Regions from separate parts of the Clostridium sp. MF28 genome, predicted to be linked through region 3. Evidence: riboswitches for the same ligand, from Rfam matches in the RefSeq annotation. Region 3 holds a riboswitch; each other region holds the start of a gene.
The links. Region 3 has a riboswitch for S-adenosylmethionine ahead of AXY43_RS18835 (O-acetylhomoserine aminocarboxypropyltransferase/cysteine synthase family protein). Riboswitches for the same ligand answer to the same signal wherever they lie in the genome.

Region 1 (7,854 bases), 170 kb from region 3:
TTCTAAGGCTAAATCCAGTTCTTCTACATCGTAATATGTTCTAGCCATATTGTAGTATATTTCTCCCATTAAAAATTCATCTACAACCTTATTGTCTATATATACCTTTTCAGCCTGTTTTAAGTAACTACTAGAAGAATGATATGCCTTTAATTCTAAAGCAATATTAGCTAAATGTAGGAAAGTTTTTATTATCTGCTCATAATTATTATTTTTTACAAAAATTACATTTGCTGATAAAAAAAACTTCTGAGCCATAGGAAAATCTCTTTTATACATGTAGGATTTTGCTGTTATAAAATATATCATTGCTTTTCTATATTCTAGATTATATTTTTCACAGTAGTATAGAGCATTATCAATATATCTTTGACCTTTTTCGTAATCTCCCTGGAGTATGCATGATTCCCCTACCTGTTCGTAATATAAACTAATCTTTTCAGCTTGGCTTTCTTCTGATTCCATTAAATATTCTACATTTGTGTTCAATGCATCAGCTAAATATTCTAGCAAATCTACTGATGGATTCGAACGGCCAGATTCTACCAAACTTATTTGTCCTGGAGTTATTCTGTCTTTTGCCAAATCCTTCAACGTCATATTCAATTGTTTTCTTCTTCTCTTGATCTTTTCTCCCAATGATAGAATTTCCATCTTTTTAATCCTTCTCTATTCAACAAATTATTTAGTTATTTTAATATAATTTCCTTAATTATAACATAAATTTATAAAAAACTGCATAAAAATATAAATGTGCCCCAAATTTTATATAATTTAATTTTATTATCCATATTTATGTACAAAAGTATAAATACAATAAATAAAAATAAAAAGGCATGAGAGAAATTCATGCCCTTCTATTTTTATTATACCTAATTTTTACATATTATACTTTCTTTTTGTAATTCTATCTCATCCAATCATAAACTTCATGACCTACTGATTCAGCCATATTCCTCATTCTTCTGCCTGCTCTTCTCATTGTTTTTTGACTCCTTCTATCCATACGTGGCATTAGAGACATTTCGACAGCAACTCCAATTAAAAATCCAGTCATCATTCCCTTAGAAAATCTTTCCATAATAAACACCTCTTTAACATCAATTTATTTTCTATAAATATATTGTGTATTAATCAAAAAGTTATCCAAGTTAATTTATTCCATGATTATATACAGTTTTAAAAATATTCTAAAAAGTAACTATGCATATTACAATCAGCTTTCTATATTCCAGTCCTAATTAAGCACTTTTCTTATTTGCATTTTAAATGCAAATCTATTATTCCAACATATATACTGGTTTAATTATTATCAATGTACTCTTTAAGAAGATAAAAAATTAATTTTTCTTTTTCTTTGCTTAATAGCTTAGAAATTATCTTTTTGCCTTCGATATCGTTATTTCTATATAAACCAATAATTTGTTCAAATCTAATTTCATTGTCATCTTTCTTATCTACATTCAATATATTTTCCATTTGTAAATTTTCATCTTCGCCAATTAAAATTATATTATTTGAATGACTTGGAGCTATGCTTAAGATTTCTTCTTTAACCTTAGTACCAGAAACTCTTATAATATTTTTACTTAACCATTTTTCAACGGTTCTATCAGAAGTTATCCCTAAGCACTCTTTACATTTCTCATCAACAAGCTCGTTAAATAAATCTCCAGTATGACTATCAACTTTTACAAATATAATTTCCATTCCAGAATTTATTAACTCTTGCATCTTTTTATAATATTGCATAGATGATTCTTCTTTTCGTTCCCATGCTCCAGTTGCATGATGAGCTATCCCCTCGTAATCATGAAATAGAACTACTTTTTTTTGTCCATGTTCTAAAGCATATTCAACAGCTCTAACAGCTCCCTTAAGTTCGCCTGCTATTTGTCTTATATTTTTAGAAGAGCTATCTTTTTCAGCTCCGCTTTCTATATATTCTACAACATCATCATTAACACAAACTACCCCATAAGAATATCTTCCGTCAGAAGAATTATAACTTCCATCAACATATGCATGAAGACAGTCTTTTGGATAACTTTCATCACTCTTTTTTAGCATTCTATTTCCTTCGTTTAGATATGATTTTGCCTCTTCTATGTCTTCGAAACTCTTATACTTTGCTCCCTTTACCCCTTTTACATATGCTAAGCATTCATTCCAAGTATTGACTATTACATTTTCAACCTTTTTGTTATTTTTAATATCAAAACCATATTGTATTGCATAAACTTTTTTCGCCATATATTATTCCTTTCTCCGACCGTCTAACTTATTATTATACTTTTCATGGAATATTTATAAACTTATAATCTATATGTTATTAAATTTATAAATAATATTTTCTATAGTGATGATAATTCTTCTACAGCACTATATAATTTTTCAATATTTGCAGCATTTGTAAAGTTAGTTAGATATTCTATTCCTTTTTTTAATACTAAAAGTATATCATTTTTACCTTCCCAATTCTCTACTATTATCGATAATGGTATATCTTTAATAATCTTATTTAAAACAAAAAATATAACTCCAATATCATCAATCACGCCTATAAATGGTATACTATTAGGTATTATGTTAACTGGTACAGTTAATATGCTATTCCTGCCGACATTATAAGCTTAGTCTTTATAGATACTCTTTTATCCTTAAGTAATCTATATATTAAAGAAGCTATGTCTGGTAATACAAATATATACTCTTTATAATTTCTCACATTTTCAGATAATTTATTTGTAATTTTATTTCTTCCGACAGAATAGCAATCTTTAGTTTTATTTATAGTATCCAATGATGCTACATCAATCTCTTCTTCTTCACTTGTTTCTTCAACATCACTTTCCTTTATTAATTCTCCTAGTATTGAAACCTCAACATTAGAAATTTCAGCCCATACCTCTGATTTTTTCATGAAGACCTCACTAATATTTAGATTTATGTATGGTACATCTTGAAGTATTGTATTTATATCAATTATTACTTTATCTCTATCACTATCTATTCCATACTTTTTAAAAGCTTTTGCTAATTGCTTTAACACAAAACTTCTTAATATTCTGAAGAAACCAACATTTAATACTTTAACTTTAACTATCTTTACAGTAATTTTGTTATGAACACACCCAACTAATTGAACCTTTATATTGAAGTCTATATCTATTCCCTTTTTCAAAGTTCCTTCTAATATTATTCCATCATTAATAGTTACTGTTCTTAAATCCAACCCATCAACCTTAACAAATTCATTGATTATACTTAATATATCATTACCAGTTAATTTAACTTTTACTTCTGATATGTTCATTTTTTATTCCCCTTTAGAGTAAATTCTTACTTTATATATAAATTAAATCTAATTACTTTCCTAAATATACTTAAAAGTATACATTATTCCAGAAAATTATTAAAGATATGTTATATATAGAATCTACAATTTTTCTTAATACCAGAAGCCCCCATTTAACTTTCTTATAAAAAAAGAAGGCATGCCTTAATATCATTTTGTTGCCTAAATGATATTTGGCATAGCCTCTCTTCTTGTAATGCAGCATATTTATGCTGCAAATACTACTTATTATTCAATTTCTTTTTTGAATCTATATGTTCAAAATGAACTATTAAAATACTGGAATTACTGAACCATTATATTCTTTTTCTATAAATTCTTTTACTTCTGGTGATGTCATAGCTTTTACTAAAGCTTTGATTTTTTCTTGATTTTCATTACCTTGTTTTACAACAACTATGTTTGCATAAGGTTTAGCAGCTTCTGAAGCCTTATCTTCAATAATAATTGCATCTTTTGCTGGATTAAATTTAGCTTCTATAGCATAGTTTCCATTGATTACTGCAGCATCAACGTCATCTATTGCTCTTGGAACTGCTGCTGCTTCTAATTCATTAAACTTTAAGTTTTTAGGGTTTTCAGTAATATCCTTTGATGTAACTAGTTCTCCATCTTTAATTTTTATTAAGCCTTTTCCTGCTAATAATTTTAATGCTCTAGCTTCATTTGATGGATCATTAGGAACGGCAATTGTAGCTCCATCTTTAAGTTCATCTAAACTTTTTACCTTCTTAGAATATAATCCCATTGGTTCTAAATGTATTGCACCAACTGAAACTAGGTGATATCCCTTAGATGAATTTTGTTCATTTAAGTATGGAGTATGTTGGAAGAAGTTTGCATCTAATGAACCTTCTTCTACAGCAGTGTTAGGTTGATTGTAATCATTAAATTCTGTTATTTCTACTGTATATCCTTCTTTTTCAAGTAATGGTTTAGCTATATTTACTATCTCTTCATGTGGCTTTGGTGTTACCCCAATCTTTATTACCTTGTCATTTTTAGAATCTTTACTTCCTGAAGTAGCTGTGCCCCCGCAACCTACTAATCCTAGTGTCACTACTCCTGCTAAAACTACTGATAAAATTGATTTCTTTTTCATATTTATTCCCCCTATTTTGATAATTTATTGTAAAAATAATTGCCTATAAGCTGTAGTCCTTGTACTACTATGATTAACACAATACATGTTACTACCATATAATCAGTTTGGAATCTTTGATATCCATAGCTTATAGCTACTTGACCAAGTCCTCCACCCCCAATAGTTCCTGCCATTGCAGAATATCCAACAATGCTTATTATTGTAAGAGTAATTCCTGATGCTATTGAAGGAATTGCTTCTTTAAGCATTACCTTAAAGATAATTTGAGTGTTTGATGCTCCAAAAGATCTTGCCGCCTCTATTATTCCTTTATCGACTTCTCTAAGTGATGATTCTATAATTCTTGCTACAAATGGTGCTGCTGCAATTGTAAGTGGAACAATAGCTGCTTCTGTACCTATAGATTTACCAGCAATAAATCTAGTTAATGGTATTATTGCTACCATTAATATGATAACTGGAAAACTTCTTAATATATTAATTATTAAATCTAAAACTGTATAAACTATTTTATTTGGTTTTAATCCGTCTTTTGCAGTAACTGTTAATATTATTGCAGGTATGAATCCTAAAATAAGTGAACCTATCGTCGATGCAAAAACCATCTCTAGAGTTTCTATTAAAGCTTTTACTATTACCTGATTCATTATTCGATCACCTCCAATAAGATATCCTTATTTTCAAGGTACTTTATAACCTTGTCCTTATCCTCTTCGTTGATGTTTATTACAAGCCCACCTAATACTTCGCTCCTAAATTTTTCAAGTTTTCCCCAAACTATAGAAAAATCTATCTCTAATTCCCTTGCCATCTTTGTAATTAGTGCATTTTCAGAAGAATCACTTGGGAAGAATATCTTGATATTAACACCTTCTTCTGGTAATATTCCTTCATCTTCTTCTCCTAAGAATTTCTTTAATGATTTTCCTGGTTGTAAGAATAAATCTTCTGATCTTCCTTCTGCTTTTATTTTTCCACCATCTAGCAATGCAACTTTTTCACAAACTTCTTTTATTACTTCCATTTGATGAGTTACCATTACTATTGTAATCCCTAATTCTTTGTTTATTTTAGAAAGTAATGCTAAAATGTCTTTTGTAATTTTAGGATCTAATGCAGAAGTTGCTTCATCACAAAGTAGTATTTTAGGGTCTAACGCTAATGCCCTTGCTATTGCTACTCTTTGTTTTTGTCCACCACTAAGCTCTGACGGTTTGCTTAGCTTTTTGTCTGTTAATCCAACTAAATCTAATAATCTTAATACTTTGTCCTTAATTTCACTTTTGTTGTACCCCCACACTTCAAGAGGAAGAGCAACATTATCAAAAACATTTTTTCTTTGCATAAGATTGAAATTTTGAAAAATCATCCCCAAATCTTTTCTAAATTCCCTAAGACTTTTTCCTTCTAATGATGAAACCTCTTTCCCCATTACATTTATTGAACCTCCATCATAAGATTCAAGTCCATTAATGCATCTTAATAGTGTTGACTTTCCTGCTCCGCTGTGTCCTATTATTCCATAAATTTCGCCCTCTTTAATGCTTATTGATACATCTTTTATAACTTGTGTTTCCCCAAAATTCTTTACCACATTTTTGATTTCTATCAAACACATTTCCTCCTTTGACTTTGTTTTGTTAGTTTCCGGATAACTAAGGTGATGTAATAATTAACTTAATTATTAACGTTCACCTCAAAACAAAAGCGCTAGAGAATAAATCTCTAGCGCATAAAACACCATACAAATTTATCCTCTCATCTATCAGCTAAAAGCTGCTGGAATTAGCACCATATAAATATCATTTAGTAAAAAATAATATTTCGGTTGCCGGGTTTCAAAGGGCCAGTCCCTCCACCGCTCTCGATAAGATATTCAGATTATTTAATTTAGCTTTGACCTAATTATATACAACTTTTTTTAATTTGTCAAAATCTATAGAATAACCTTTTGCTCTTTCAAATCCAAGTATTGTAATCGGATTGGTTTTATTATATATACTTTCTGCATATATTGCAAGATTTTTTTATGAAATTAATTAATAAATTTAAGTTTATAGTATAAATATTAAATTATTTTATATTTATATTGTTAAATCTGTTGTATATGCTATATATTTCTATCAAATATTCAAAATCAATATCTAAGCTAATAAAAATATTAACATAAAAAATAATAGATATTCTACAATAAAATTTGAAACCATACACATGTAGATAAATCTATCTATGTGCATGGCTTCATTTTTACTAGAATTACTTATATATTTTATGCCTCAAAATAATTGCTTCATATCTTAGGCTGCTTTTTTCTGCTTATCTAAATTCAGTATCTCCCAATTATTTGAGCAATCTGGAGATATCTCTCCATGTTTTTTAATGTAGCTAGTCATTAAACTTCTCACTTGGCCATCATCACCAAGTGCTTTTCCTGAATCATAGACAATAATACTTGGATCAGTATTGCTTAATCCAGCGGCCTTCATAAAACCACCACCGCCATTAAATCTATAGTTGTTTATAGCAACTGTAAATTCATCTGAATCTTTTACTTCAACACCATTAACCTTTAAATTCTTTATTCTATTTCCTGATATTACTCTTCCTGTTTCCTTGTCGATAGTACATGCAGGTTGTGTTAAATCAATATCATATGTTGCACCATATAATTGATCCAAGTTATAATCTGGAATATTTAATATTGGATCTTTTATTACTGCTGCATTATCCCCTGTTGTTTGAGCATAATATCTAACTGAATATTCCATCCAGTCTTTCAATTGCTTTCCTGTCATTTTTACTCCATACAAAAAGTTTTCAAATACATATACTGCCATCATATCTTTTATTGTAACATCACCTTGAGGTATATATGCCCCAGAACTTAATGGTGCTGCAATTGATAATTGAGTCCCAGCACTTTCTTTTTGTACTTTATTAATGAGCTCCATAATTGCAGTAGGCTCTGTTAACTGTCCACTTCCTGTAAATTCTCCAGTTGAAGTTCCTATTTTTGTATCTACATATTTTAATGTTGTATCTTCATAAGGTTTAATTAAATCGACAATCTCCTGATCATCTACTATGCTATTATCAATAACAATGTTTTTTGTTGAAATTCCTATAAGCTTTGCATTTCCATCAAAGTTCATATCAACTTGTGCCAAACCTGTAGCTCCCTTAGTTGACTCAACTATTGGAACAACTTTACCTTCTGGATTCTTCTTAGTTAGATCATTTACTTTCAAATGTGTATGACCTGCTATAATTGCATCTATACCATCAACTTGTGTTGCTATTGCGTTAATTTCATTTTCTGGTATAACATCTGCATCAGTCTCTTGACCACTATGTGCTGAAATTATAACAACATCTGCGCCCTTGGCTTTTA
Region 2 (7,854 bases), 710 kb from region 3:
GCTGGAATATTTGCAATGCACGGATATTCAGCACTAGCTGTATGTTATTTTGGTCTTGAAGGAACTAATAAAAGTTTAAGCTGTGTGGAGCTTGAATGTGTTGAAAATGCGATAGATTGGTTAAAAAAACAATCTACAGTGGCCAAAAATAAGATTGGAATTTATGGTAGATCTAAAGGTGGAGAAATGGTTTTACTTGCCGCATCTATTTTTAAAGACATAAGTTGCGTCATTGCTAATACGCCAAGCTGTTATGTTTATGAGGGGTTAAAAGCTAATAAGTTTCCTTCTAAACATTCATCGTGGATGTACAAAAGGAGAGAAATACCATATATAAAATTTAGTTTCTCTATTTTGATTCAGACACTTGTAAAAATGATGATAGGAAATAAAGAAGCTATGGCTTGGATGTACAGGAAGCTCATTGAGGATGGAAATGTTTATGAAGCTATGATTCCAGTAGAAAAAATAAACGGACCAATTCTTATGGCTTCATCTTTAAAAGATAAAATTTGGCCTTCTAAAACTCACTGTGAAATAATCGTGGAATTGCTTAGAAAAGCTCATTTTAAACATGAATATAAACATATCACATACGAAAAATCTGGACATATGCTAACTGTACCGTATCAATCTATATATCCTTCAAATAAATATCCAGACGATATAGATGGTTTTGCAAAGGCAAATATAAATTGTTGGAATGAAACTATAAACTTTATAAACAAATGGTCAAGACAAAAGATCTAATAACGAGAATGATTTAACCTAGAAAATGTATCCAAATTATTGAAATGGGTCCAACCCCTGATGTTTCCTATAAATATTTATATATTTTAATAGTTAAATATTAAAGTATATAAATATTTAACTATATATGTTTGAAAATATATATCTTTGATAATATTTAAATATAAACATATGTTAATATTTAAATTTAAATCTATTGTCATTTTAAAAAAATCCGATTTTGAATTGATTCCTCCGGTGTCTAGGAATTCAAGTGGTATAAGAGATTATACTGATGAAGATTGTAATTGGGTTCATTTTATGAAGTGTATGCGTGGACCAGGGCTTTCTATCGAGGTGTTAATAGAATATATATCAATGTTTTAAAAAGGAAGCTCTACAATTGAAGCAGATTATGTACGGTGGTTTACATAATATCGTGTTAGTTGCATTAGTTTTATTAGCTATTGCGTTAGTTTTGAATATTGGAATACAACTAAAGGTGAAAAAGAAGTAGTATTTTAAAAGGAAAAAAATTATGTTCTTAGTTTTTAATTATACCGTAATAATTTTGTAATTGATATAAGATATCTTTAATAGTATAATCAAATAGGAAGTAAACCAAGATGGAATACTTGGATATAATTTACTACTGTAGATTTAACTAAGGAGTAGGAAAGATGGATTATGTATTAGCAATGGTAATTTCACTTATAACTGCATTAATTACCATGCCATTTCTTATGAAACTAGCTAACAAATTACATTTCACGGATAAGCCCAGCAAAAGAAAACAACATAAAGTGCCAACACCACTATGTGGAGGTTTAGCATTGTATTTTGGTTTTTTTGTTTCATATTTTATATTCCCAAGGGATGATATGAAGCTGCTACAACAATTAACTGTTTTTGTTGCAGCAACAATGATAATAATAATTGGTTTAATAGATGACTGGTATAAGACTAAAGGAAAAGAATTTGCTATATTTCCAAGATTAGTTATTCAGCTATTATCTGCAATCTTAGTGTTTAAGGCAGGTGTTTTTTTTCAAGGATTTACAAATCCTTTTACAGGCAGTTATGTAGAGTTGAACACTACAATACAATTTATCCTTACAATAACTTGGATATTTGGAGTTACAACTGTAATTAACTGGTCTGATGGTATGGATGGATTGGCAGGAGGGTTATCCCTCATATCTGCAATAACATTTTTCTTAGCAGCAATTATATTAGAACAAAGTGATTCTGCATTAGTATCTATAATGTTAGTTGGAACAATTTTGGGATTTTTGTATTATAATAGATTCCCGGCAAAAGTTTTTATGGGAGATTCTGGAGCTAATTTTTTAGGATTTATTTTAAGTATAACAGCATTGGAGGGGGCATTTAAACAGGCAACTGTTTTAAGTCTATTTATACCAATACTTGCTTTAGCAGTACCTATATTTGATAATTTATTTGTCATTGTTAAAAGATTCTCGGAAGGGAAACCAGTGTATCAAGCAGATAGAAGCCAGATACATTTTAGATTAGAGAAAAGAGGTCTTACTACTGTACAAGTCGTAAATTACATAATGTTAATAAGTTTATCTTTTAGTGCGATTTCTATAATATTGCTGTTAATTAAAAGATAAAGTTAGTATATTTAGACATTTTATATTTTAAGTGAAGTATTTAAAGTTAAAGATGAAACATTTACAAACAAGATATTATAATATATAATTAAAAAATATAGGAACTTATCAAGAGTGGTGGAGGGACTGGCCCGAAGAAACCCAGCAACCGGTAAATTTTATAGAATTACTTGGTGCTAAATCCTGCAGCGTAAAAGCTGGTAGATAAGGTATTGAAAAGCATTTAAGCCTAAAGGAATACCTTTAGGCTTTTTTTGTTAAAATAAATTATCAAAAAGAAAGATTATATAAATAATTGTAAAGAGTAACAATGAAAATTTATAGGACATGGCAGTGCTTTGAGATTAATAAGGTGGTGATTAATATATGGGAGATTTGAAACTACAGATAAACAAGAATGAAGTACTTAGGTATCTTGGATATAAAGGACAGGATATAGATGAAAATATTGTAAATCTTATTGAGGAATGTAGAGAAGAAATCAAGAAGATAATTACCCCAAGATTTATGTATGAATATAAAGATATAATACAGATTGATGAGGCTATAGAGGTTGTTAATACAAAACTAATTTTATATGGAAAAGATATAAAAGAGCATCTTAAAGATTCAAAACAGTGCGTATTAATGGCAGTAACTTTGGGAAATGATGTGGAAAGAAAAACGAGATTATATGAAAAAATAAATTTAACAAAAGCACTTATATTAGATGCTTGTGCTACAACGGCAGTAGAGGAAGTATGTGATTATGTAGAAAGGATTGTTAAGGAAAAAGCTATATTGAATAATAAGGATATAACTTTTAGGTATAGTCCAGGTTATGGAGATTTGCCGTTAGATGTTCAAAGTAGCTTTTTAAGGGCATTAGATGCTCAGAAAAAAATTGGACTTACTGTATCAGAAAACAATTTACTATTTCCTAGGAAATCTGTTACAGCAATAATAGGGATAATAAATAGTGGAAGTAAAAAGAAAATAAAGAGCTGCAAAAAATGTACTAACTACAAAAATTGCAGTTTTAGAAGAGAGGGAGAAATCTGTGGGGCTTAGGGAATATATAAAAAATAACATATTAATATTTGACGGAGCTATGGGAACAATGCTTCAAAAGAAAGGGCTGAAATTAGGAGAAAATCCTGAAATTTTAAATCTAAAAGAGCCATATATAATAGAAGAAATTCATAGAAAATATATATCTAGCGGTGCTAATGTAATAACTACTAATACTTTTGGCGCTAATGAGCTTAAACTAAAACTTTGTGGCTTAGTAGTTGAAGAAGCAATAGATGCGGCAGTTAATATCGCAAAAAAAGCTAAAGGAAATAGTGAAACATATATAGCACTGGATGTAGGTCCTATAGGGGAACTTTTAGAGCCTATGGGAACTCTAAGTTTTGACAGAGCGTATGAAATTTTTAAACGACAAATAATTCAAGGGGTTAAATCTGGTGTTGATATAATTTTAATTGAAACAATGACAGATTTATACGAACTTAAGGCCGCAGTGCTTGCAGCAAAGGAAAATTCAAGTTTGCCAATATTTTGTACAATTACATTTGAAGAAAATTTGAGAACATTCACCGGATGTACTCCAGAAGCCATGGTACTTGTATTAGAAGGATTAGGAGTAGATGCACTTGGCGTTAATTGCTCTTTGGGGCCAAAGCAGCTAAAACCAATTGTTGAAAAGATATGCAGCTTATCACATATTCCAGTAATGGTTCAGCCTAATGCAGGACTTCCAACACTATCAATAGGTAATGAAACAAAATATGATGTTACTAAAGAAGAATTTGCAGATACTTTATGTGGATTCATTGACCTGGGGGTAAGAGTGATAGGTGGATGTTGTGGAACAAGTCCAGAATATATCGAGGAATTGTATAAAATAACGAGAAATAAGAAACTTGTGTCCATGGAAAAAGAATATTATTCTGCAGTTTGTACACCGTCAAAAGTAGTAAGGATAGATGGTGTTAGAATAATAGGTGAGCGAATTAACCCTACAGGCAAAAAGATATTTAAGGAAGCTTTAAAAAATGGAGATCTAGATTATATATTAAATCAAGCAGTTTCTCAAATAGAAGTTGGAGCTCACATTCTAGACGTTAATGTAGGATTACCTGAAATTGATGAAGCAGATATGATGCATAAAGTAATTAGAGAGATTCAAGGCATCATGGATACACCACTTCAAATAGATTCTTCTGATCATAAAGCAATAGAGACAGGGCTCAGATATTATAATGGAAAACCTATATTGAATTCTGTAAATGGAGAAGATGAAGTTTTAGATAGAATACTTCCTATAGTAAAAAAATACGGAGCAAGTGTAGTAGGTTTGACATTAGATGAAAGAGGGATTCCAACAAAAGCAGAAGAAAGATTTGAGATTGCAGAAAAAATAATAAGTAAAGCAGCGGAATACGGAATAAGAAAAGAAGATGTATTTATAGATTGTTTAGTTTTAACTGTGTCAGCTCAGCAGAAGGAAGTTCAAGAAACTTTAAAAGCTGTAAGAATGGTTAAAGAGAAATTAGGAGTTAAAACAGTACTTGGAGTTTCAAATATATCGTTTGGCCTTCCTAATAGAGAATTAATTAATGAGACTTTCTTGGCTCTAGCTCTTGCCAATGGGCTAGATTTACCAATAATTAATCCTAATGTGAATGGAATGACTAGAGTTATTGATTCTTACAATGTTTTATATAATTATGATAAAGGCGCTGAAAGTTATATTAATAATTATGCAAATGTAGAATTATCAAGAGAAGTCACTATTAAAGGTAATGGAGCAGCAAAGATTAATTCAAATATAAATACAGTTCATGATTTAAAGTATATTGTCGTTAAAGGACTAAAAGAAGAGGCGAAGCAAGCCACTGTTGAATTATTAAAAGAAAAGAAGGAGCTTGAAATAGTTAATGAGTATTTAATTCCAGCATTAGATATGGTTGGAGAAAAATATGAAAAAGGGGAACTTTTTTTACCGCAGCTAATTCAAGCAGCTGAAACGGTAAAAAATTCATTTACCATTTTGAAGGAAGAAATATCTAGAACTAATTCTCAAACTATATCAAAGGGTAAGATAATTGTAGCTACAGTAAAAGGAGATATTCATGATATAGGTAAAAATATAGTAAAAGTTATCTTAGAAAACTATGGCTATGAAATGATAGATTTAGGGAAGGATGTACCTATAAAGACTGTTGTAGAGGAAGCAAAAAAACATAATGCATCTTTAATTGGATTAAGTGCGCTTATGACAACGACACTTAAAAGCATGGAGGAAACGATAAAAGCGCTAAGGGAAGATGGGTACAATGGAAAGATATTTGTTGGTGGAGCAGTACTTACAAAAGATACAGCAGAAAGAATAGGTGCAGACTTCTATGCCAAAGATGCAAAGGAATCAGTAGAAATTGCAAGAAGAGTACTTTCATAGTAAATAATAAATTAAGAAACTAATATTTAAAGGGTTATCCTATGCATTAAAAATGCATAGGACAACCTTTTAAATTACAAGAATTTATACTAAAGCTAAATTATAAAATATTATAATTCTATTATATCTAAATCATCAGGCATGTATATCTTTCCGCTGAACTCCTCTTTACCTTCATTTATGTACAATTCTTTTCTATTCTTTAGATTTTTATCTTCTGTATGATATAAAATAACATTCTTAACATTTAAATCCTGTGCATTTTTGCAAGCGTCTTTTGCGGTAGCATGGTGTTTTTCATATGGTTTGAATATTTCTTTTTGAGAGTAAAGGCAAAATGCTTCATGGAATAAATAATCTACATTAGCACAATATTTCTTCACAGTTTCTCTATAAGGTTCGTCACCTAAAAATGTTAGAGACTTACCGTTATTTAATGTTGTTGTGAATCCATGTTGGAGATCTTTTGTGCTTTTTATATCGAAGAAAGTAGTTTTTCTATTTAATATAGTTGCTGTATAGTTATCCTCAATTCCATTAAATAATATTCTATCATCAAATAATTTTAAAAATTTTTTTTGAAGCACAAATGAAGAAATTGATTTTATAGCATCTATTGAAGTTTTGTGGCAATAGATATTTAAATTTCCAGAGTATTTATCATTTAGTATGCTTTGTGCTACAGCACGGATAACCCAAACGCTTCCTAGTATATGATCATTATGATTATGAGATATAAACATATTATGTATTTTATTAATTGATATATTTAACTTTTCTAGATTTGATAGGATTGTATTACCACCACCTGCATCAATAAGGAAGTGCTCGTCTTCGTTAGATAAAGTAAAACATGTATTATAGCATTTTGTAACCATTGCGGAACCAGTTCCGAGAATATATATATTTTCCATCGTAAATCTCCTTGTATAAATTAAAAAATTTTAAAGATAATATGAGTAAAGATTACTAAATATTAAATTTAACATAATTACAATTATAAGAGTTAAATGAAATAAATTCAATATTATGATAGTGCTACATAAATAAGCTTAAGTTTGAAATATAAATACAAATATATTTTGTCAAATGCATTTACTTATAATTAGACATGCTATATACTAGTGTATATACATGTGATGCAAGAGGAGGAGAAAATATAATGAATAATAAAATAAAACAAATGGTGTATGCCGGATTACTTACAGCATTAGCAATAATAATTCCTATTCAGTTTGGATTTTTAAGAATAGTTATTCCACCATACTTTACTGCAACATTAGCGGCTCATGTACCTATGATGTTATCAATGTTGATATCGCCTTTTGTGGCAGCTGTAGTTGGAATAGGCTCTACAATTGGATTTTTAATAGCTGGAACACCAGCGCCAGTAGTGGCAAGGGCAGCAACTCATATAGTTGTAGGATATGTTGGAGCAATGATAATTATGAAAAATAAAAGCTATGTTAAGGCAATAGCAATAACAGCTCCAATCCATGGAATCTTAGAGGCTTTAGTTACAATACCATTTATAGGATTTTCAGTTGCCGTTTATCCTGCATTGATCATTACAGTTGTTGGTGCAATATTGCATCATTCAGCAGATAGCATAATAGCATATGCAATAGTTAAAGCTATGGCAAAAGCAAGAAAGAAAAACATTTATAATGTTTTTGGAGAATTCAAGACTCAAAGAGCTTTACAGAGATAAGGATAATTAGTACTTATAATTTATAGAATATAATAGAGCCGTTCATATTTAAAGCTGAGTGCATTATATTTACATGCATTCAGCTTTGTTTTTTAAAATTATATGGAAAGTTATAGAAAATAATAAAAAAGATATAGACAAAAATACTAAATATCATATAATAAGGATAGAATAAATTTAAAGTTGTAAAATTGAGAAGTATGTTAAATGTTATTTGACTAAGAATCTTAAGAAAAACAATTTCAAATTAGAATACAATGAGGTGAACATTTTGGAAGAAAAAGAAATAATGTCGTTTAAAGATGAAAATGGAAATAAAGTTGATTTTGAAG
Region 3 (7,854 bases):
CTAGATCAGCATGATGTCTGACTAGTACAGATACATTATTATGTATCAAAATATAAAATACTTGCTCAAAGGTTACTTAAATATTTGTTCTGTTCAATTTTGAAAGACTAAGTCTTTCAAAATGCGTAGCTTAGTAGCGACAAGTGCAAGAAAGCGAAAATTTTATGAAATGAAGCGTACTTCACGTACGTAAATGAGTAAAATTTATAGCTGACGAAGCAATTGACGGTAATAAGCAAGCAAGATGTTCTTTGAAAATTGCACATAGATTTAATGTATATAAAATACAACAAAGCCAAGAATAAATATTCTTTGTGATATGACTAATAATTAGGTCAAGCTACAAAGGGCGCATGGTGAATGCCTTGGCATCAGGAGCCGATGAAGGACGCGATAAGCTGCGATAAGCTTCGGGTAGACGCACATAGTCAGAGATCCGAAGATTTCCGAATGAGGAAACTCACATGGGAAACCCCATGTATCATAAAGTGAATACATAGCTTTATGAAGGTATACCCAGGGAACTGAAACATCTAAGTACCTGGAGGAAGAGAAAGAAAAATCGATTTTCTTAGTAGCGGCGAGCGAAAAGGAAAGAGCCCAAACCAGAGATTTATCTCTGGGGTTGCGGACAGAACATAACGAGAAATCATAGTTAATTGAACACAACTGGAAAGTTGGACCACAGTGGGTAATAGTCCCGTAAGTGAAAACTATGATAATCAGTTCTGCACCAGAGTACCACGAGACACGTGAAACCTTGTGGGAAGCAGGGAGGACCACCTCCCAAGGCTAAATACTACCTGATGACCGATAGTGAAGCAGTACCGTGAGGGAAAGGTGAAAAGAACCCCGGGAGGGGAGTGAAATAGAACCTGAAACCATGTGCCTACAACCGATCAGAGCACCTTATGTGTGTGATGATGTGCTTTTTGTAGAACGAGCCAACGAGTTACGGTATGTAGCGAGGTTAAGTACTTAAGGTACGGAGCCGAAGGGAAACCGAGTCTTAATAGGGCGACTAGTTGCATGCTGTAGACCCGAAACCGGGTGACCTATCCATGGCCAGGTTGAAGCGAGGGTAAAACCTCGTGGAGGACCGAACCACGTTGCTGTTGAAAAAGCATGGGATGAGCTGTGGATAGCGGAGAAATTCCAATCGAACTCGGATATAGCTGGTTCTCCTCGAAATAGCTTTAGGGCTAGCGTCGGAAAATGTGAGTAGTGGAGGTAGAGCACTGAATAGGCTAGGGGGCATAGCGCTTACCGAACCTTATCAAACTCCGAATGCCACATACTATCAGTCCGGCAGTCAGACTATGAAAGATAAGTTCCATGGTCAAAAGGGAAACAGCCCAGATCGTCAGCTAAGGTCCCAAAGTGTAAGTTAAGTGGAAAAGGATGTGGGATTTCTAAGACAACTAGGATGTTGGCTTAGAAGCAGCCACTCATTAAAAGAGTGCGTAATAGCTCACTAGTCAAGAGATCCTGCGCCGAAAATGTCCGGGGCTCAAACTTACCACCGAAGCTACGGGTTCACGTTTTACGTGAGCGGTAGAGGAGCGTCGTAATCGGGCTGAAGTCGTACCGTAAGGAGCGGTGGACTGATTACGAGTGAGAATGTTGGCATTAGTAGCGAGATGTAGGCGAGAATCCTACAGGCCGAATATCTAAGGTTTCCTGAGTAAAGTTTGTCTTCTCAGGGTTAGTCGGGACCTAAGGCGAGGCCGAAAGGCGTAGTCGATGGACAATTGGTTGATATTCCAATACCACTATAATCGTTATTATCGATGGTGTGACGGAGAAGGATAGGATGTGCTAGCTATTGGATGCTAGTCTAAGCGTTTAGGGAGTTGGGATTGGCAAATCCGTTCCAACAATTCTGAGGCGTGATGGGGAAGGTTCTACGGAACCGAAGTATCTGATTCCATGCTTCCAAGAAAAGCATCTAGAGAGAGAAGTAGTGCCCGTACCGCAAACCGACACAGGTAGATGAGGAGAGAATCCTAAGGCCGACGGAAGAATTGCAGTTAAGGAACTAGGCAAATTGACCCCGTAACTTCGGGAGAAGGGGTGCCTGAGAAATCAGGCCGCAGAGAATAGGCACAAGCAACTGTTTAACAAAAACACAGGTCTCTGCTAAAGCGAAAGCTGATGTATAGGGGCTGACGCCTGCCCGGTGCTGGAAGGTTAAGGGGAACACTTAGTGGTAACGCGAAGGTGTGAACTTAAGCCCCAGTAAACGGCGGCCGTAACTATAACGGTCCTAAGGTAGCGAAATTCCTTGTCAGGTAAGTTCTGACCCGCACGAATGGCGTAATGACTTGTGCACTGTCTCAACTGCAAATCCGGCGAAGTTGTAGTGCGAGTGAAGATGCTCGCTACCCGCGATTGGACGGAAAGACCCCGTAGAGCTTTACTGTAGCTTAGCATTGAATTTCGGTATTGTCTGTACAGGATAGGTGGGAGACTGGGAAACTAGGGCGTCAGCCTTGGTGGAGTCGTTGTTGGGATACCACCCTGATAGTATTGAAGTTCTAACTGGATGCCATGAAACTGGTGACAGGACATTGTTAGGTGGGCAGTTTGACTGGGGCGGTCGCCTCCTAAAATGTAACGGAGGCGCCCAAAGGTTCCCTCAGAACGGTCGGAAATCGTTCGAAGAGTGTAAAGGCAGAAGGGAGCCTGACTGCGACACCTACAAGTGAAGCAGGGACGAAAGTCGGGCTTAGTGATCCGGTGGTACCTCGTGGGAGGGCCATCGCTCAACGGATAAAAGCTACCTCGGGGATAACAGGCTGATCTCCCCCAAGAGTTCACATCGACGGGGAGGTTTGGCACCTCGATGTCGGCTCGTCGCATCCTGGGGCTGAAGTAGGTCCCAAGGGTTGGGCTGTTCGCCCATTAAAGCGGCACGCGAGCTGGGTTCAGAACGTCGTGAGACAGTTCGGTCCCTATCCGTCGCGGGCGTAGGAAATTTGAGAGGAGCTGTCCTTAGTACGAGAGGACCGGGATGGACTGACCTATGGTGTACCAGTTGTTTCGCCAGAAGCATAGCTGGGTAGCTAAGTCGGGAAGGGATAAACGCTGAAAGCATCTAAGTGTGAAGCCCACCTCAAGATGAGATTTCCCATAGCATAAGCTAGTAAGACCCCTTGAAGACTACAAGGTTGATAGGTCAGAGGTGTAAGTATGGTAACATATTTAGCTGACTGATACTAATAGGTCGAGGGCTTGACCAATATAGTCAAGTTGTAATATACATTAAATAGAGAGGAAGCTCGACTCACTAGCGTTCGCTGAGTAAGTTCGAGAAACCAAATATGAAATTTGGACTCTCACTTATGTGCAATTTTGAAAGAACAAAGTTTTTTCAAAAAGGAATAATTACAGTAATAGATTAATGTAAATGTGGTATAAGCGTAAACTAAGAGTCTTTTTTCAAAGGAAACTTGACTCACATTCGTTCGCTGAGTGCTAATTTACACGAAATCGAAGATTTCTGTAAATTATGCATCTCGTGATGATGGCATAGAGGTAACACTCCTTCCCATTCCGAACAGGAAAGTTAAGGTCTATAGCGCCGATGGTACTGCATGGGAGACTGTGTGGCAGAGTAGGACGTTGCGAGGTAAGCAAAAAAGATAGTTGTAATAACTATCTTTTTTTATTTATTATCATACAATATTTTAAATAATTAAATTATTGTATAGAACATTTTAATTGTTCTATATGTCCTGTAACTTTAACTTTCCTATAAATCTTTGATATAATCCCATTTTCATCTATTACGAATGTACTTCTTTCAATACCTATGGATTTCTTCCCAAACATATTTTTTTCCTTTAATACGCCGTAGAGATTACATACCTCCTCTTTTTCATCTGAAAGAAGAATGAAGGGCAATTCATATTTTGCAATAAATTTATCATGAGACGCTAGAGAATCTCTGCTTATACCTAAAATAACAGCATTTTTCATTTCAAAATCATCCAAACCATTTTTAAAATCTTGTGCTTCTTGTGAGCAGCCAGGAGTATTATCTTTAGGGTAAAAGTACAAGATGACTTTTTTATTTAAATAATCACTTAATTTATGTTCTTTTTTATCAGATCCTACTAATGTGAAATCAGGAGCTTTCATTCCTTCTTCTAAAGTTAAACTTTCCATCTTTATTACCTCCATGTCGTTTATAATAATTATTATCTATCAAGATTAAATATTTGTAAAGTAGAAAAGAAACATTGCGACTGGGTTTATTTAGAATATATGACTGTGAATTCTAGATAAAATAACTAATTAATAAAAAATACATACAAAATTTAAAATACTGTTGACATATATAGCAATAAAATGTATACTTTATATCATAGTAAACAACTAAGAATAATATAATATAATAATTTTTATCAAGAAAGGCGGAGGGACTGGCCCTATGATGCCTAGCAACCTGAATTAAAAATCTATTTTAATTTAAGGTGCTAATTCCTGCAGATACTTTATCTGAAAGATAAGAATGTACATATTTTTTTGCTACTTTCTTATCTAGAAAGTAGCTCTTTTATTATCTAAATGTCTAATTATTTGTATATTTCTCTAGGGTCGTGATAAAAATCAAATTCAAAGCTAAATATAATATCTAGAAAATTAGGGTAACGTACAAATCATAGTAAATATATTAGAAATAAAAATTATATAAAATGGGGGCAACAAATTATGAGTAATCAAGAAAGAAAATTAAAATTTGAAACACTTCAACTTCATGTAGGGCAAGAACAACCTGATTCAGCAACAGATTCTAGAGCAGTACCAATTTACCAAACAACTTCATATGTATTTAAAAATTCTGCACATGCAGCAGCAAGATTTGGATTAGCTGATGCTGGAAATATATATGGTCGTTTAACAAATTCAACACAAGATGTTTTTGAAAAACGTGTTGCAGCTTTGGAAGGCGGAGTAGCAGCTCTTGCGGTAGCATCTGGAGCAGCAGCAATAACATATGCATTGCAAAATATAACTAAAGCTGGTGATCACATAGTTGCAGAAAAAACTATATATGGAGGATCTTATAATTTGTTAGCACATACGTTTCCTACAAACGGTGTTACAACAACATTTGTAGATCCATCTGACCTATCAAATTTTGAAAATGCAATTCAAGATAATACTAAAGCAATTTTAATTGAATCACTTGGAAATCCGAACTCAAATATTTTAGATGTTAAAGCATTAGCAGAAATTGCACATAAGCATAAAATACCACTAATAGTGGACAATACATTTGGAACACCATACTTATTTAGACCGATTGAACATGGGGCAGATATAGTTGTTCATTCGGCAACTAAATTTATTGGTGGACATGGTACATCACTAGGTGGAGTTATTGTGGACTCAGGAAAGTTTGACTGGATAGGTTCAGGAAAGTTCCCACAATTATCAGAAGCAGATCCAAGCTATCATGGAATTAAGTTCGCAGAAGCAGTTGGGGCTGCCGCATATGTGACAAGAATTCGTGCTATTTTATTAAGAGATACGGGTGCATGCATAAGTCCATTTAATGCATTTATATTATTACAAGGTTTAGAAACTCTTTCACTTAGAGTTGAACGTCATGTTGAGAATGCTTTAAAAGTTGTAGAATTTTTAAAGAATCATCCAAAGGTTGAAAGTGTTAATCATCCATCGCTACCAGAGAGCGCTGATAATGCTTTATATAAAAAATATTTTCCTAAGGGAGCAGGTTCTATATTCACATTCGAAATTAAAGGTGGAGCAAAGGAAGCACAGGAATTTATTGATAAACTACAAATATTCTCACTACTTGCAAATGTAGCTGATGTTAAATCATTAGTAATTCACCCAGCGAGTACAACACATTCTCAAATGAATGAAACTGAACTAGCAGAGTCAGGAATTAAACCAAATACAATCCGTCTTTCAATAGGAACAGAACATATTGATGATATAATTTATGACTTATCTCAAGCATTTGAAAGTTAGGAGTCATTTAGTTAATAAAGAAAATAATTATTCAGCTTAGTTCTAAGAAAAAGTTTTGATAGATTAAAAGTTTTTGGTTAGTTACTTAAGAGGCAGAAGGCAAACAGTCAATATGAGAGTTTGCCTTCTATTTTTCTTTGGAGTGATAAATTCATGATAGTAATTAATATGGTGTAAAACACAATATTATGAGAACAATATAGAATTATTAGTTATAATTTAAATGTTTTATTCTATAGTCGCTAGGATACACACCTACATTAGATTTAAATACTCTGCTAAAATAGAAGGCATCTTTATAACCAATCAATTCACCAACCTTTTTTATTTCCAAGTCAGGCTGATTAATTAAAAGCTGTTTGGCTTCATTAATGCGAATTCTAGTGATATATTTTATCGGAGTTACTCCGGTATATTTCTTAAAAATCTTACTTATATATTCACTTGTAAATCCAAATTTCTCAGAAATTTCGGTTATTGATGTCACAGAGGCATAGTTATTAAGCAAGTAATTTTCAAGTAACTGGCTTAGGCTTTCAGGCTTTAGACTGTGGTGATCAATTGAAAATGAAGAGAATTCTTTACTTTCGGACTCAAGCATAACAAGAATGCTTTGTAAAGCAGTGCTAAGTTCTTCTATTTTTACTGGTTTTAATAAAAAATCTTTTACACCATATTTTAATGCAGTCTGAGCATATTTAAAATCATTGTATCCACTTAATACCATAGTCTTTATATGAGGATGATTTTTGTAGAGATATTTAATTAATTCTAATCCATCGTATTGAGGCATTCTTATATCAGTAATAACTAGAGATGGACATTGCTGTTCTATGAGAGGAATGGCAATTTCTCCATTGCTAGCTTCACCTACTAATTCAAAAGGAATAGATAAAGAATTAATTTTTTTTATTATATTCTGTCTTATAAGATGTTCATCTTCAACAACAATAAGTTTATAGGTGTGTGTATTGTTCATAAAAATCCTCCTTATTTAGATGTACGGGTCCACCGATTATAAAAATTGTTCTATTTTTTTGAGAATTATCAATTGAAAATATAGCTTCAGTACCATATAAAAGTTGTAATCTTAGATATACATTTTTAAGTCCCATTCCGCCAATCCTTAATGATTTTAGTTCTTTAGTTCTGTTTAAATTATAGAGATTAGATAATAATTTCTCTTTATCTTGATCACTTAAACAACCACCATTATCTTCGATATATATAAGCCACTTTTGATCATTTGTTATAGAAGATTTGATATCTAAAATCCAAGGTGGTGAGGAGCTAAAGCCATATTTAAAAGCATTTTCTACTATAGGTTGTATTATTAGTTTAGGAATTAAAATGTTCTTTGTTGATTCATGAATATTTGAAGTATAAATAAAATCACTTCCATATCGCATTTTCATACATTCAATATATTTTTCCGTATATGATATTTCTAAAGATAAATGAACAGCAGTTTCATCGCATGTTGTAATATAACGGAAATAATCACACAATGCATGACATATATTAATTATTTCGCTATTCATATCTTCTTCAGCCATGATACTTATATTTGTTAAACTATTATATAAAAAGTGTGGATTAATAAGAGATTGGGTCGCTTGTAGTTTTGCACGAGTTTCTTCTGATTTTAATAATAAAATTTCATGAGAAGAATCTCTTAATTTTTCATACATATCACAAAACGATTGATAGAGCTCGGAAATTTCAAGTATATTACTATTAATTGGAACTAATAGAGTTTCATTTTCATTTAATACTCTGTCTATAGTGACCATCTTTGTAGAATTAGTTAAAGTACTTAAAGGTTGAGTTAATCTACTTGAAATTATA
Region 4 (7,854 bases), 370 kb from region 3:
ACCCTCTATCTCCATAAGCCTCTCAATATGGTTTTCCATTATGTCTAGAGTTTCTTCACCAAATCTCTCTATTATTTTCTTAGCCGTAACTGGTCCAATTCCATGTATTATTCCTGCACTTAAATATTTTTCTATGCCATCTAATGAATTTGGAAGAAGTTCTTCATAATCCTGAATATTAAATTGATTACCAAATTGTTTGTGTACTGTCCAGTATCCTGTTAACTTTACATTTTGTCCTTCTCTCAAGAAAGGAACTGTTCCTACAGCACTAATTAATGTCTTTTCGTTTCTAATTCTACAAACTACATAACCAGTATCTTCACTTTTAAAAACAATATTCTCAACAAATCCATTTAGAACTTCCATATAGAATCTCTCCAAATCTTTATATATTTACCTTAAACTTTCTAAAATTAAAATTTAGCGTCAAATTTAACTTTGATTTTTTCTTATAATTATATCATAAATATTTATACCAATTTAAAACTAATCACTTATAACTCATAATCTTTTCTTATTCTTCCCTACATAAAATAACTTTTAAATGGAGTATACAAAATAAAACTATAAATATTTAATAAATTCTAAAGTGCTCAGATTTTAAGTGCTTTTAAATGCTTATCTGTTTTGCAATTAAAGTTATAAATTTTAATCTTAGTTGAGCACTCAATCTATTAAATTTCTATATATACTATTCAAATATATAATTATAAATTTCTCCATAATAAAAAGCCGTCTAGATTTAAGACGACTTTTTACCATTCTACAAAAACTTCTATTATATATATTGATAATAAAAATTCACTTAAGAATTATGCTATAGATTTTTTCTTATTTCATCTACTTTATTTAGTTGTTCCCATGGTAAGTTAAGATCATTTCTTCCAAAATGTCCATATGCAGCAGTTTGCTTATAGATAGGTCTTCTTAAGTCAAGATCTCTGATTATAGCTCCTGGTCTTAAATCAAATACCTTCTCTACTACTTCAACAATCTTATCTTCATCTACTTTTCCTGTCCCAAATGTTTCAACTTCAATTGAAACTGGCTTTGCAACACCAATTGCATATGCTAATTGAATTTCTAGCTTATCTGCAGCACCAGCTGCAACTAAATTCTTAGCAACCCATCTTGCAGCATATGCAGCTGATCTATCAACTTTAGTTGGATCTTTACCTGAGAAAGCTCCGCCGCCATGTCTGCCATATCCACCATAAGTATCAACTATTATCTTTCTACCTGTTAATCCTGAATCCCCTTGAGGTCCTCCAACAACGAATCTTCCAGTTGGATTTATGAAATATCTTGTCTCACTGTCCAATAATTCTGCTGGTACAACAGCCTCTATAACAAACTTCTTAAGGTCTTCCTGAATTTGCTCTAAAGTAACCTTCTCATCATGTTGTGTTGATATAACTATAGTATCAATTCTCTTTGGCACATTATCTTCATATTCAACTGTTACTTGAGTTTTACCATCTGGTCTTAAGTAACTTAATGTACCATTCTTTCTTACCTCTGTAAGTCTTCTTGATAATTTATGAGCCATATATACTGGAAGCGGCATAAAATCTTCAGTTTCATTAGTTGCAAAACCGAACATCATTCCTTGGTCTCCAGCACCAACTGCTTCAACTTCATCTTTTTCACCTTTCTTTGACTCAAATGCTTCATCTACTCCCATAGCTATATCTGCAGATTGTTCATCTATCGATGTAAGAACTGAACATGTATCACAGTCAAATCCAAATTTTGCTCTATCATATCCAATTTCTCTTACTGTTTCTCTAACTACCTTAGGAATGTCAACATAACAATTTGTTGTTATCTCTCCCATTACCATAACCATACCTGTTGTTGTGCAAGTTTCACAAGCAACTCTAGCCATTGGATCTTTAGATAGAATAGCATCTAGTATAGCATCTGAAATTTGGTCACACATTTTATCAGGATGTCCTTCTGTAACTGATTCTGAAGTAAATAATCTTCTCATATCTTTTCTCTCCTTAGATTTAAATATTATAACTATCTTCACGAATAAAATTATTTTATTAAAAACTATACATAGCTTTATAGAATAATAATCGTTTATAAAAACTTCACCTTATTTAAATACAATAAATAATAGTCAAACTATTTTATTAATTGTTTCTTTGTATAATTTAAGCATGCGCAAACTTAAAAAAATAAAAAAGCTCTTCGATAAGAAGAGCGCAATTTAGCAATCATTTTCTTATCTTGTAGAAAACTCTACAGGAATTGGCACCTTATATAATACAGGTTGCCGGGTTTCACAGGGCCCTTTCCCTCCACCTCTCTTGATAAGAGTAACATAATTCAATTTTCAAAAGTATTTTATCATATGCTGTATAATTAGTCAATATTATCAATCAATTTTTATATAAGATAAAAAATAAAAAAGAATAAACTTAAGTTTATTCTTTTTGGTGGAGGAAGATGGATTCGAACCATCGAAACGAAACGTAACAGATTTACAGTCTGCCCCCTTTGGCCACTCGGGAATTCCTCCATATTATTTTATTGGAGCTGGCAATAGGAATCGAACCTACAACCTGCTGATTACAAGTCAGCTGCTCTACCGTTGAGCCATGCCAGCATATAATTATTAGATTTAGTAATTTTATAATGGTGGGCACAACAGGGCTCGAACCTGTGACCCCCTGCTTGTAAGGCAGGTGCTCTCCCAGCTGAGCTATGCGCCCATTATAAATTGGTGGAGGAAGATGGATTCGAACCATCGAAACGAAACGTAACAGATTTACAGTCTGCCCCCTTTGGCCACTCGGGAATTCCTCCATATTATTTTATTGGAGCTGGCAATAGGAATCGAACCTACAACCTGCTGATTACAAGTCAGCTGCTCTACCGTTGAGCCATGCCAGCATATATATTAGATTAGTAATTTTATAATGGTGGGCACAACAGGGCTCGAACCTGTGACCCCCTGCTTGTAAGGCAGGTGCTCTCCCAGCTGAGCTATGCGCCCATTATAAATTGGTGGAGGAAGATGGATTCGAACCATCGAAACGAAACGTAACAGATTTACAGTCTGCCCCCTTTGGCCACTCGGGAATTCCTCCATATTTATTTTTTATACCTTGTTGCCTCATTTGCCGGTCAACAATGATTAGTATATCGGTAAAGCGATTTTATTTCAACTCCAATATACACCCATATAAATAATTTAAATTCATATTACTCTCTATTTCTACAATATGCTCTCATTTAATATGTTAATCCTAATTATTTTTTATTCTTTTGTTAATCTCTTGTATATCTAAAAAAGAAGATGATATTTCTTGAATTTTCTTATAATCTTCTGTTGTTAATCTCCTTTTTAAGATTTTAAATATTTCTATTAGGCTTTCATTATCATTCGTATCTTCATAATATTCTTTTATTTTACCTATATCAAATGCAGATAATTTTTTTATTATTTTTTCAAGTTCCTTTTTATTATCTGTAGATAATTGACTTAACGCTTTTTCTTTATTTATTTTATATAATGGCTTCGAATACGAAACAGTTTCTTGTACAACAACTTCTTTTGCAGAATTTTCATCTTGCGGTTGCCAATATAACAGAAAATACATGTTTATTATTATTGTAGGAACTAAAACCAAATACATTAAAACTTTTTTCATATGCACCTCCTTATTTACTATTAATTTCCAAAAAACATTTTTTTATACTATCTTCTGTTAATTACTCATATATATATTTTATAAAGGAGGTATATGTCCCTTGAGCAAGCCAGATATTAAACTTGATCCTAAATTTTATTATAATTTAGCTTTAGAAGTTAAAAAATTTATATCAAAAGACACCATAATAGTTTGTATTGGTACTGACAAATGTATTGGGGATTGTTTAGGTCCTCTAGTTGGATCTATACTCACAGAAAACTTTTTTCCTTTACCTGTTTATGGAACTTTATCTTCTCCAATTCATGCTTTGAACATAGATGAACGATTAAATGAAATATATAGTAATCACCCTAATGCATCAATAATTGGTGTTGATGCCTGCTTAGGTGACGAAGATGATATTGGTGAAATTCGTATAAGGGACTATGCAATACATCCTGGTAAAGGAGTCGGAAAAGAACTTCCCGAGGTAGGAATTGCATCAGTTATAGGCATTGTGGACTCTAGTGATAATGCTGAATTCTTTTTTTCGCGAAGCATAAGACTCTCATTCATTATGGATATGGCTAAAATTATATCCAAAATATTTATTGATGCCTATAGTTTAAGTCACTGGAAATATCCTAAAATTTAGGTATTTTATATTTAACTAAATAAATAGCAGTCAATAGTGAAATTACTAATGACTGCTATTTATAAAGCTATTCTATAAGAACTATTTGCTGAGAATTAACTTGACTATCTAATTTATCTATATAATTAAGCACTTTGCCTGTACCGTTCGCAACACATTCAACTGAGTTCTCGGCTATAGTTGCTACTACGCCAGTCTTAAACTCTATAAGTTTATCTAACCCATGTATTAAAGCTCCCCCACCAGTCATTAATATTCCTCTTTCTATTATATCCGAGGCTAATTCAGGCGGTGTTCTTTCTAATACCTTTTTTACAGTATCAACTATTATTTCCACAGGTTCCTTTATTGCATTTCGTATTTCTTCTGTTGTAATTTCTATTTCATCTGGTAATCCTGTAATGAGGTTTCTACCTTTCATCATACAAGTTAGATTTCTAGAGTTTTTAAATGCTGATCCAATATTTATTTTTAAATCTTCAGCTGTTTTCTCACCTATCATTAATTTATATTCATTACGTACATATTTTATTATGGCTTCATCGAACTTGTCTCCCGCTACTTTTATTGACTCTCTTTCTACCACTCCACCTAATGAGATAACAGCGATATCACAAGTACCTCCGCCAATATCCACTACCATACATCCATTCGGCTTAGTAATATCTAATCCTGCTCCAATGGCTGCTGCTAGCGGCTCCTCAATTAAATGGACCGTTTTTGCTCCTGAATTCATAGCTGCATCAATAACAGCTCTCTTTTCTACTTCTGTAGCTTGAGATGGTACACAAACAATTACTTTAGGTGCACTTATACTTCTTTTCCCGCACGCTTTTTTTATAAATTCCTTTAGCATTTTTTGTGTTATATCGTAATCAGAAATCACTCCATCTCTTAATGGCCTTACTGCAACAATATTTCCTGGGGTTCTTCCTATCATTTTTCTTGCTTCTTCCCCTATAGCCAACAATTTATTATTATTTTTATTTATGGCTACAACAGAAGGTTCTTTTAATATTACCCCTTTACCTTTTACGTAAACTAGTACAGTTGCCGTTCCTAAGTCAATTGCGAGGTCTATCCCCGTTCTCCAAAAGCACATTTTTTATTCACTCCTATAATACATATTAATACCTATATTTACATAATTCTACTAATAATATATTATAGACTTAATCCTACTAAGATTCAATAATTTTATACTTCATTTGTGTAGCTTTTCCACCTCTAATATGTCGTTCAGCTTTATTTAATTCTAAAATAGAATGAGTTTCTTGAGCAATTTCTGGGTTAATTTTTAACAATCTCTCTGTCATATCTTTATGAATTGTGCTCTTGCTAACACCAAAAACCTTAGCTGTTTTTCTTATTGTAGCTTTTGAATCTATGATATATCTTGCAACATCTAAAACTCTTTCTTCAATATAGTCTTTCAAAATACCACTTCCTTGATTTTATCATTTTATTATCATTTATTTTTTGATTTATTAGTCATTTATTTTAATGAAAAAAACAAATGACTAATATATATTTTCATAAAATTTTATTTAGATTTTAAATTAAAATATTTTTCTGGATTAACTTGTTCTCCATTAGCATTAATTACTTGTAAATTTAAAAATTCACCAAATACATCTTTACTAAATACCTTTGCGCTATCTCCTACTTTTGCAATAACTTGATTTGCTTTAACCTTATCTCCTTTTTTTACTGATAAGTTTGCATCAAGATTTCCGTATCTTGTCTTTAGGCCATTAGCATGTTTAATTTCTACTACAACCCCTTCTTCAACGCCAGTATTTTCTGCAACTTCCACAACACCATCTGCTGCTGCCTTTACTTCTGATCCTACTGTTGATTGTAGATTAATACCTCTAATAGTTCTGAAAACTCCTTCTTCCATCTTAACTGGCGCAGGATAAGTATATTTTCTACTTTCTACTCCATCTATAGGATTTACAAATGTTACCGTATTATTTGTAGATACTGATGCAGCCTTTTCTGTTTTTGTTTTATCTGCATTGTCTTTATTACTATTATTTTGAGCATTCTCTACTCTTTCAGCATTTTGAACTGAATTATTAGAATTTCCTTCATTTCCAGAATTCATTGTTAGATCTTTATTTACGTCTTCTGTTTTATTAACTTGGTTTTTGCTGTTGAGCATTTTATAAGAGATAGTTCCAACAGTTACTACAATACAGAGACATAGGAATAAGGCGATATAAAATCCCTCCTTCCTAAATAAGTTTTTAAGTTTTTCTTTTAAATTTTTGTCCAATATGAACACCTCCAATTGTTATAGTTCCCTTTTTATGAAAAATAATACATAAATTTGCTTTTTTATCATGTATTATTTACATTTAAAGGTATTTTAAAATTATTGTTATAAGTGTATATCTAGTGTTAAAAAGTACATATAATTTAATTATTAAACAATAGATATATCCATCAGGGATTTAGGCCCTAATTTAAGAAGTTCTACTTTATAATTTCTGTTTTAAGTAGTGATGTTCTAAATTATGTCCATCTCCACTTTTTTTAAACATACATATACAAAAATTCAATTAATTGGAGGATATACCCCATGCTAATTTATAGTCAAAAATAGAAAAGGATACTTGCTATAAAAAAATAAACAAGTATCCTCTTTAAATTTATTCAATTATTCATATGAAGTTATGCCAACCCTATGTCTAAGTTAACGTAAATACTCTCTCCTTAGTTGTAATTTATTTCTTGGATTTCGACTCCGCTATAGTAATGTTTAAGAATTTCATCATACTTCGATCCACTCTTTGCCATCGCATTAGCCCCCCATTGGCTCATCCCTACACCGTGGCCATAACCCTTGCAGTTAACTTCTACAGAATCTTGTTGAAAGTCTAATGTGAAATTGGTCGAATTCAAATTGAACAATGTCCTAAATTCAGTTCCTTTAACAATCTCATTGCCTATTTTTATTTCTTTTACACTTCCAGCTTCTGTAAAACTTAATATCTTAATTAGTGATGACAAATTACTTTTATTAGCATTAACACCTTTATATTTAGAATTAATTTTATTTATAAAATCGTTTATAGGAATTTGTGTGCTCGTCTTATATTTAGGTGCAATTTCTTCACCCTTACTGTCTTCTGATTTTAAATATGGTACATCCATAGAAAATACATCTTTTGCATCTTCTGTTTTTCCAGAGCTGGTTGCAAAAAATTGAGGATATTCCAACACTGAACCGTCATAAGTAAGAACTTGCCCTTTTGTATCTAGAACTGCCTTTTGTATCTTCTCCCAATTACTTTCAGCTTCACTTTTACTCCATTTAGAGATTCTCTCATCCTTACTCATATATACTTGGCAGTGGGTTGTATCACAAATTTCAGCTCCTTTCTCTTTTTCTTCTTTATTAGGGTTATTTCTTTTACTCATATAAAATGTTCTTGCTGCAACAGCTTGAGCTTTCAAAGCTTCTTCCTCAAAATTAGCTGGTACTTCACTCGCAACTACTCCCATTACATACTCTTCCAAATCTATTTCCTCAACTCTATC

Region 1: it holds a riboswitch for S-adenosylmethionine, as region 3 does, so the genes downstream of both, AXY43_RS18170 (methionine ABC transporter ATP-binding protein) here and AXY43_RS18835 (O-acetylhomoserine aminocarboxypropyltransferase/cysteine synthase family protein) in region 3, are expected to answer to the same signal.
Region 2: it holds a riboswitch for S-adenosylmethionine, as region 3 does, so the genes downstream of both, AXY43_RS21995 (vitamin B12 dependent-methionine synthase activation domain-containing protein) here and AXY43_RS18835 (O-acetylhomoserine aminocarboxypropyltransferase/cysteine synthase family protein) in region 3, are expected to answer to the same signal.
Region 4: it holds a riboswitch for S-adenosylmethionine, as region 3 does, so the genes downstream of both, metK (methionine adenosyltransferase) here and AXY43_RS18835 (O-acetylhomoserine aminocarboxypropyltransferase/cysteine synthase family protein) in region 3, are expected to answer to the same signal.

Annotation. Positions count from the first base shown of each region.
Region 1 covers NZ_CP014331.1:4,122,386-4,130,239, reverse strand. Annotated here, with positions in the region: gene AXY43_RS18195 (tetratricopeptide repeat protein) at 1-654, opposite strand, end outside; gene AXY43_RS28055 (hypothetical protein) at 908-1,081, opposite strand; gene AXY43_RS18190 (ribonuclease H1 domain-containing protein) at 1,303-2,253, opposite strand; partial or broken gene AXY43_RS18185 (YkvA family protein) at 2,355-3,316, opposite strand; gene AXY43_RS18180 (MetQ/NlpA family ABC transporter substrate-binding protein) at 3,630-4,460, opposite strand; gene AXY43_RS18175 (methionine ABC transporter permease) at 4,472-5,110, opposite strand; gene AXY43_RS18170 (methionine ABC transporter ATP-binding protein) at 5,110-6,075, opposite strand; SAM riboswitch class I at 6,219-6,337, opposite strand; gene AXY43_RS18165 (bifunctional metallophosphatase/5'-nucleotidase) at 6,761-7,854, opposite strand, start outside.
Region 2 covers NZ_CP014331.1:5,002,396-5,010,249, forward strand. Annotated here, with positions in the region: gene AXY43_RS21980 (acyl-CoA thioester hydrolase/BAAT C-terminal domain-containing protein) at 1-750, shown strand, start outside; partial or broken gene AXY43_RS21985 (MerR family transcriptional regulator) at 976-1,113, shown strand; gene AXY43_RS21990 (MraY family glycosyltransferase) at 1,410-2,366, shown strand; SAM riboswitch class I at 2,469-2,577, shown strand; gene AXY43_RS21995 (vitamin B12 dependent-methionine synthase activation domain-containing protein) at 2,733-3,416, shown strand; gene AXY43_RS22000 (homocysteine S-methyltransferase family protein) at 3,406-5,811, shown strand; gene AXY43_RS22005 (MBL fold metallo-hydrolase) at 5,922-6,725, opposite strand; gene AXY43_RS22010 (hypothetical protein) at 6,974-7,522, shown strand; gene AXY43_RS22015 (DUF1292 domain-containing protein) at 7,794-7,854, shown strand, end outside.
Region 3 covers NZ_CP014331.1:4,291,572-4,299,425, forward strand. Annotated here, with positions in the region: rRNA gene AXY43_RS18820 (23S ribosomal RNA) at 334-3,242, shown strand; rRNA gene rrf (5S ribosomal RNA) at 3,517-3,633, shown strand; gene AXY43_RS18830 (peroxiredoxin) at 3,703-4,170, opposite strand; SAM riboswitch class I at 4,404-4,517, shown strand; gene AXY43_RS18835 (O-acetylhomoserine aminocarboxypropyltransferase/cysteine synthase family protein) at 4,717-6,006, shown strand; gene AXY43_RS18840 (response regulator transcription factor) at 6,215-6,985, opposite strand; gene AXY43_RS18845 (cache domain-containing sensor histidine kinase) at 6,963-7,854, opposite strand, start outside.
Region 4 covers NZ_CP014331.1:3,917,673-3,925,526, reverse strand. Annotated here, with positions in the region: gene recD2 (SF1B family DNA helicase RecD2) at 1-369, opposite strand, end outside; gene metK (methionine adenosyltransferase) at 821-1,996, opposite strand; SAM riboswitch class I at 2,234-2,331, opposite strand; tRNA gene AXY43_RS17290 (tRNA-Tyr) at 2,449-2,533, opposite strand; tRNA gene AXY43_RS17285 (tRNA-Thr) at 2,546-2,620, opposite strand; tRNA gene AXY43_RS17280 (tRNA-Val) at 2,651-2,726, opposite strand; tRNA gene AXY43_RS17275 (tRNA-Tyr) at 2,736-2,820, opposite strand; tRNA gene AXY43_RS17270 (tRNA-Thr) at 2,833-2,907, opposite strand; tRNA gene AXY43_RS17265 (tRNA-Val) at 2,935-3,010, opposite strand; tRNA gene AXY43_RS17260 (tRNA-Tyr) at 3,020-3,104, opposite strand; gene AXY43_RS17255 (hypothetical protein) at 3,264-3,668, opposite strand; gene yyaC (spore protease YyaC) at 3,769-4,305, shown strand; gene AXY43_RS17245 (rod shape-determining protein) at 4,373-5,407, opposite strand; gene spoIIID (sporulation transcriptional regulator SpoIIID) at 5,487-5,741, opposite strand; gene AXY43_RS17235 (M23 family metallopeptidase) at 5,849-6,586, opposite strand; gene spoIID (stage II sporulation protein D) at 7,027-7,854, opposite strand, start outside.